2 linked regions of the Nitrosospira lacus genome follow. Each later gene encodes a partner of the first gene's protein in a complex. Links are inferred from orthologs where the notes say so. Each region holds a gene or a part of one and is shown in the gene's direction. Other genes may lie near its edges.

Region 1 (3,190 bases):
GCCGGCGGTCCGATGCGCGCGATATTTGAAGTGATGGGCATACACAATATTCTGGCCAAGTGTATTGGCTCGACCAATCCTTATAACGTGGTGCGTGCCACGTTGCACGGTTTGCAGTCGATGAACACGCCGGCGGAAATTGCCGCTAAACGTGGCAAGAGTGTAGAAGAAATCATGGGTTCGGCGAAATGACCACCAGTAGCGGGAAAAAAATTAAGGTAACGTTGATCAAGAGTTTGATCGGCACCAAACGATCGCATCGCGCAACGGTGCGGGGGCTCGGATTGCGGAGAATTAACAGTACCGCTGAGCTGGAGGATACTCCAGCGGTGCGAGGCATGATTAATAACGTTTATTACCTCGTCAAGAGTGAGGCATAAATGCAGCTGAATTCCATTAAACCGGCGGTCGGCGCCAAGCATTCCAGCCGGCGCGTAGGACGTGGCATCGGCTCCGGTCTTGGCAAGACCGCTGGACGCGGTCACAAGGGGCAGAAATCACGTACGGGCGGCTTCCATAAAGTAGGTTTTGAAGGCGGCCAGATGCCCTTGCAACGCCGCTTGCCGAAGCGTGGCTTTGTTTCTCTTACGAGAAAAAGTGTCGCGGAAGTGCGACTCTCAGCCCTGAGCAAACTGCCGGGTGAGGTCATCGATATTTTGGCGTTGAAGCAGGCGGGGATCGTTCCGAATTCGGCGTTGACTGCCAGGGTTATACTTTCGGGATCAATCGGACGCGCATTGAAATTGCAGGGCATCGCGGTAACCAAGGGTGCGAAAGCCGCCATTGAAGCTTCGGGTGGCAGCGTTGAGTAAGCTCAAGAGGACAAAGATTGGCCGCTAACGAATCCCTGCGAGGGCTTTCGGGGAAACTCGGCGACTTGAAACGTCGCCTGTGGTTTTTGCTGTTTGCGCTGATTGTCTATCGTATCGGCGCGCATGTCCCGGTGCCTGGTATTGACCCTGTGGTACTGAAAGATTTGTTCGAGTCTCAGCAGGGAGGCATCCTCGGCATGTTCAACATGTTTTCCGGGGGTGCGCTTTCCCGTTTTTCCATTTTTGCTTTGGGGATCATGCCGTATATTTCGGCTTCGATCATCATGCAGTTGGGTACCGTGGCATTCCCCTATCTGGAAGCGCTGAAAAAGGAGGGTGAGTCCGGACGCAGAAAGATCACCCAATATACCCGTTACGGAACATTGGGTTTGGCTCTGGTCCAGGGTTATGGCATATCGATGGCTTTGCAATCCCAAGCCGGATTAGTCATTGAGCCTGGGCCGATGTTCCTGTTGACTACGGTAATAACGCTGGTCACCGGCACCATATTCCTGATGTGGCTGGGTGAACAGATTACCGAACGTGGGATCGGTAACGGCATTTCGCTCATTATTTTTGCCGGTATCGCCGCTGGACTTCCCAGCGCGATTGGCGGCACGCTCGAATTGGTGCGGACCGGTGCGATGCATTTCCTGGTGGCCCTTGGTATTTTTGTGGCGGCAACGGGTGTCACGGCCTTTGTGGTTTTTGTTGAGCGTGGCCAGCGCAAGATACTGGTGAATTATGCCAAACGCCAAGTGGGGCGGAAGGTATATGGTGGCCAAAGCTCGCATCTTCCGCTGAAGCTTAATATGGCCGGGGTAATTCCGCCAATTTTTGCTTCCAGTATCATATTATTTCCTGCGACGCTGGCGGGATGGTTCGCTACCGGCGAATCCATGAGTTGGCTAAAAGACATGAGCGGTGCATTATCGCCAGGTCAACCGGTATATGTAATCATGTACGCAGCGATGATCATATTTTTCTGTTTTTTTTACACCGCGTTGGTATTTAATCCTAAAGAAACCGCGGAAAATTTGAAGAAAAGTGGTGCTTTCATTCCAGGAATTCGTCCGGGTGACCAAACTGCGCGTTATATCGAACGGATCATGTTGCGGCTCACTCTGGCGGGAGCGATTTATGTGACACTTGTGTGCCTGCTGCCTGAATTCCTGATTTTGAAATGGAATGTGCCGTTTTATTTTGGCGGGACTTCTTTATTGATTATCGTTGTGGTAACCATGGATTTCATGGCACAGGTACAGGCTTATATCATGTCGCACCAATACGAGAGCCTGTTGAAGAAAACGAATTTCAAGGGTGGCGGCGGATTACCGGCAAGATAATTGTTGTATCAAGGATAGGATGGCCAAGGAAGAAACGATACAGATGCAAGGTGAGATACTGGAAACATTGCCCAATGCGACGTTCCGTGTCAAGCTGGAAAATGGGCATGTAGTGCTGGGACATATTTCCGGCAAGATGCGCATGCATTACATTCGGATTTTGCCGGGAGATAAGGTAACGGTAGATCTGACGCCATATGATTTAAGCAGAGCGCGAATCACATTTCGCGCAAAATAGCCGGAAAGGAGAGATATATGAAAGTATTGGCATCGGTAAAGAAGATTTGCCGCAATTGCAAAATTATTCGGCGCAATCGAGTGGTTCGAGTGATTTGCACAGATCCGAGGCATAAGCAGCGTCAAGGTTGAGTCAACCGGTAAATGCTGTGAATGTCACAATTATAATTTTTTTGTAGGAAACCCGTATGGCCCGTATCGCTGGAGTAAATATCCCCAACCATCAGCATGTCGAGATTGCATTGACTTCGATTTATGGTATAGGGCGCGCCAGAGCTCGTGAGATTTGTGCCGCGTCCGGAATTGTCACATCGACCAAGATCAAGGATATTACCGACGCGCAAATGGATAAACTTCGGGACCGGGTCGCCAAGTTTGTTGTGGAGGGCGACTTGCGGCGTGAGATTTCGATGAATATCAAACGCTTGATGGATCTGGGCTGCTATCGGGGGTTGCGGCATCGTCGTGGTTTGCCAGTACGTGGCCAGCGTACTCGTACCAATGCTCGTACCCGCAAAGGGCCTCGTAAAGCAGTTCGTTCGGCCAGCGCAAAGTCAGCAGCAAAATAAATGTTATTAGATAGCCAATTGAATCGTAGCGCAAAGGAAATAACTACATGGTAAAAGCAGCCACGCGGGTACGCAAGAAGGTCAAGAAGAATGTGGCAGAGGGTATTGCTCACGTTCATGCCTCATTTAATAACACCATCGTAACCATCACCGACCGCCAAGGCAATGCCTTGTCATGGGCGACTTCAGGTGGTGCCGGCTTTAAGGGGTCGCGCAAAAGTACTCC
Region 2 (3,059 bases), 1.4 Mb from region 1 along the record:
ATGTTACCGACACCATTTTCATCAAACCCAAAAATAAACAGACGGAAGATTATATTACCGGTCGTTTTGGTTAAACCTGAATCCGGAGGACTCACCCAAATAAAAGGTGAATATCGAGCGAATCAAAAGGGATCAACACCCTGCATCCCGGTTATTCTATTCTCATCCACGTTTTTAGTATTTTCGAGCCTTTATTCCAGGCAATATCCCCTGTCCCCTGATTGACCCGGTACCCATTCACAGGTAACATTCGCAGCTTTCAAGGACAAAGGCGGTGATGATGGCTATGCGTTCGAAACTGGTTGCGGGCAACTGGAAAATGCATGGCGGAATGGTACAGAATCGGGACTTGCTGGGCGCAATCGTTGCCGGGACGGCGGCGCTGCATAAAGCCGGTTTCGCGGTATGTGTGCCTTATCCTTACCTCTACCAGGCGCAAACATTGCTCCGGGACACGCATATCCAGTGGGGTGCCCAGAATGTAAGCCAGCATGACAAAGGCGCTTATACGGGCGAGGTGTCGGCCGCCATGTTGATGGACTTCGGCTGTCATTATGTCATTGCTGGTCATTCGGAACGGCGCGCATTGTATGGTGAAGATAGTCATACGGTGGCGCTCAAGTTCAAAGCGGCCCAGGTGGCCGGCTTGATCCCCATCCTATGTGTGGGTGAAACGCTGGATCAGCGCGAGGCTGCCATTACCGAGAAAGTGGTGGCGGAGCAACTGGACACGATAATTGAATCGGTGGGTATCAATGCGCTGGCCAAATCGGTATTGGCCTATGAGCCGGTATGGGCTATAGGGACCGGGAAAACCGCCACGCCCGGCCAGGCCCAGGAGGTGCATGCTTTTATTCGCGATAGGATCGCCGCTCACAGTCCCGAAGTGGCTGCAGGTCTGAAGATTCTTTATGGCGGCAGTGTCAAGGCAAATAACGCCGAGGAGCTATTCGCCATGCCGGATATTGACGGGGGATTGATTGGTGGCGCCTCGCTTGTTGCCGATGAATTCATCGCGATCTGCCGGGCGGCAAATAATTAACTCATTTTGGAGTAGGCGTTGGAAACACTCATTTGGGTAGTACATGTACTATCGGCCATTACGGTAATTGTTCTGGTTTTGTTGCAACATGGTAAAGGTGCCGATATGGGAGCCGCTTTTGGCAGCGGCTCGTCGGGGAGTTTATTTGGCGCCAGCGGCTCCGCAAATTTTCTAAGCAGGACGACAGGGGCGCTGGCAGCAGTGTTTTTCATCACCAGTCTCGGGCTTACCTATCTTTCCAGCCACAAGACCGAAGGGGGCGGGGTTATGGACAAAGCGGTGCCGGTTCAATCAGCCAAGCCGGTACAGCCGGCCCCGGCAGCTCCCGCTGAAGGCGAAGCTTCCAAGGCCACAGAAATACCAAAATAACTTTTCTGATGAGTTAATTGAACAATTAATTAAAGCTACGTTCTAACAGAATTACGCCTCTGACTAGAACTCAAGCTAAGTCGCCGACGTGGTGAAATTGGTAGACACGCCGTCTTGAGGGGGCGGTGGCGAAAGCTGTGCGAGTTCGAGTCTCGCCGTCGGCACCAATTATGGGCTGAGAATCAGGGTAAACAGATGCGTAGAGCATAAATGGTAACCTGATTTCTAGTCCTTTATTTTTTGATAATACCGATGCTCGAAAATTATTTTCCTATTCTGCTATTCATTCTGATTGGTCTTGCTGTAGGTGTGGTGCCCATGGCGCTTGGCTGGTTGTTCGCGCCCAATCGACCCGATAGCGAAAAACTGTCACCCTACGAGTGCGGTTTCGAGGCATTCGAAGATGCGCGCATGAAGTTTGACGTACGCTATTACCTGGTTGCCATCTTGTTCATTCTGTTCGATCTGGAAATCGCCTTCCTGTTTCCATGGGCGGTGGTGTTGAATGAGATCGGCATGTTCGGCTTTGTCGCCATGATGATTTTTCTAGGCATCCTTGTCGTTGGTTTTATTTACGAGTGGACCAAAGGTGCTCTGGAATGGGATTAATGTTATGAGTACTAGCGGCGTAATGGAAAAAGGTTTTGTTACCACGGGCCTGGATAGCATCATCAACTGGGGGCGAACCGGCTCCATGTGGCCGATGACTTTTGGTCTCGCGTGCTGTGCGGTGGAAATGATGCAGGCGGGCGCCTCACGCTATGACCTGGATCGTTTTGGTATCGTGTTCCGGCCCAGTCCGCGTCAATCGGATGTGATGATTGTAGCCGGCACATTGTGCAACAAAATGGCGCCTGCATTGCGTAAAGTTTACGATCAGATGGCTGAGCCGCGCTGGGTAATTTCCATGGGTTCCTGCGCCAACGGTGGCGGTTATTATCATTATTCCTATTCCGTTGTGCGGGGTTGCGACCGCATCGTGCCGGTTGATATCTATGTCCCAGGCTGTCCGCCAACAGCGGAAGCATTGCTCTACGGTATTATCCAGCTCCAGAACAAGATCCACCGCACCAATACCATTGCCCGCTGAGTCAACTATGACTTCCTCTCGTCTGGAAACGCTCGCCCTTTGCCTTCAGAATGTGTTGACCGATAAACTTGTCAGCACCCGCGAGCGATTGGGTGAGCTAACGATTACGGTGGCTCCTGCGGATATGCTGTGGTCAATGGGAACCTTGCGTGATCACCCGGACCTGGGTTTTGAAATGCTCGCCGATTTATGCGGAATGGATTATTCAACCTATGGTTCCGAATCCCTCTCCGGGAACGACAGCGAGGGCAAACGCTTCGCCGTCGTGTACCACCTTCTTTCCATCAGCCATAACTGCAGGTTGCGGGTCAAGGTATTCGCAGAGGACGATGAGTTCCCGGTTCTGGACTCGGTAATTGACATATGGCCATCCGCCAACTGGTTCGAGCGTGAGGCATTTGATCTTTACGGCATCGTCTTTACGGGCCACCCCGATTTGCGTCGCATTCTCACGGACTATGGGTTTATCGGCAATCCATTCCGCAAGGATTTTCCATTAAGCGGAAATGTCGAGATGCGTTACGATCCCGACCAGCAGCGAGTAATCTACCAGCCGGT

The links.
Region 2: the proteins of secY (region 1) and secG are in contact, whole or in part, in a crystal structure (PDB 5AWW), measured with the Thermus thermophilus proteins. The link is inferred for Nitrosospira lacus from one-to-one orthologs. Residues at the interface, in WP_096411648.1 of Thermus thermophilus: Leu14, Gln16, Arg17, Phe20, Ile34, Pro35, Pro37, Ile72, Arg108, Arg109, Asn112, Gln113, Arg116, Ile117, Ile120, Pro145, Gly146, Trp147, Phe152, Phe155, Val156, Val159, Thr160, Val162, Ala163, Gly164, Ala166, Leu167, Trp170, Glu173; in WP_223903268.1 of Thermus thermophilus: Tyr5, Ile9, Tyr12, Leu13, Ala16, Leu19, Val20, Val23, Leu24, Gln26, Glu27, Pro28, Gln30, Gly31, Ala32, Asp34, Leu35, Met36, Gly37, Gly38, Ser39, Ala40, Asp41, Leu42, Phe43, Ala45, Arg46, Val48, Tyr53, Thr56.

What each region holds. Positions count from the first base shown.
Region 1 is NZ_CP021106.3:1,392,257-1,395,446, forward strand. What follows is about bases 128-2,993. They hold secY (preprotein translocase subunit SecY), read left to right. Parts: upstream 128-829; coding sequence 830-2,158; downstream 2,159-2,993. Other genes in these bases: rpsE (30S ribosomal protein S5), read left to right, coding at 128-192; rpmD (50S ribosomal protein L30), read left to right, coding at 189-380; rplO (50S ribosomal protein L15), read left to right, coding at 381-812; infA (translation initiation factor IF-1), read left to right, coding at 2,178-2,396; rpmJ (50S ribosomal protein L36), read left to right, coding at 2,414-2,527. Also shown: more of rpsE, read left to right, coding at 1-127; rpsK (30S ribosomal protein S11), read left to right, coding at 3,012-3,190. UniProt on the Bacillus subtilis protein: The central subunit of the protein translocation channel SecYEG. Consists of two halves formed by TMs 1-5 and 6-10.
Region 2 is NZ_CP021106.3:2,748,595-2,751,653, reverse strand. What follows is about bases 1-2,735. They hold secG (preprotein translocase subunit SecG), read left to right. Parts: upstream 1-1,060; coding sequence 1,061-1,411; downstream 1,412-2,735. Other genes in these bases: EBAPG3_RS12505 (NADH-quinone oxidoreductase subunit C), read left to right, coding at 2,509-2,735; EBAPG3_RS12510 (NuoB/complex I 20 kDa subunit family protein), read left to right, coding at 2,025-2,501; EBAPG3_RS12515 (NADH-quinone oxidoreductase subunit A), read left to right, coding at 1,664-2,020; tpiA (triose-phosphate isomerase), read left to right, coding at 287-1,042; pstB (phosphate ABC transporter ATP-binding protein PstB), read left to right, coding at 1-74. Outside these bases: more of EBAPG3_RS12505, read left to right, coding at 2,736-3,059. UniProt on the Bacillus subtilis protein: Involved in protein export. Participates in an early event of protein translocation.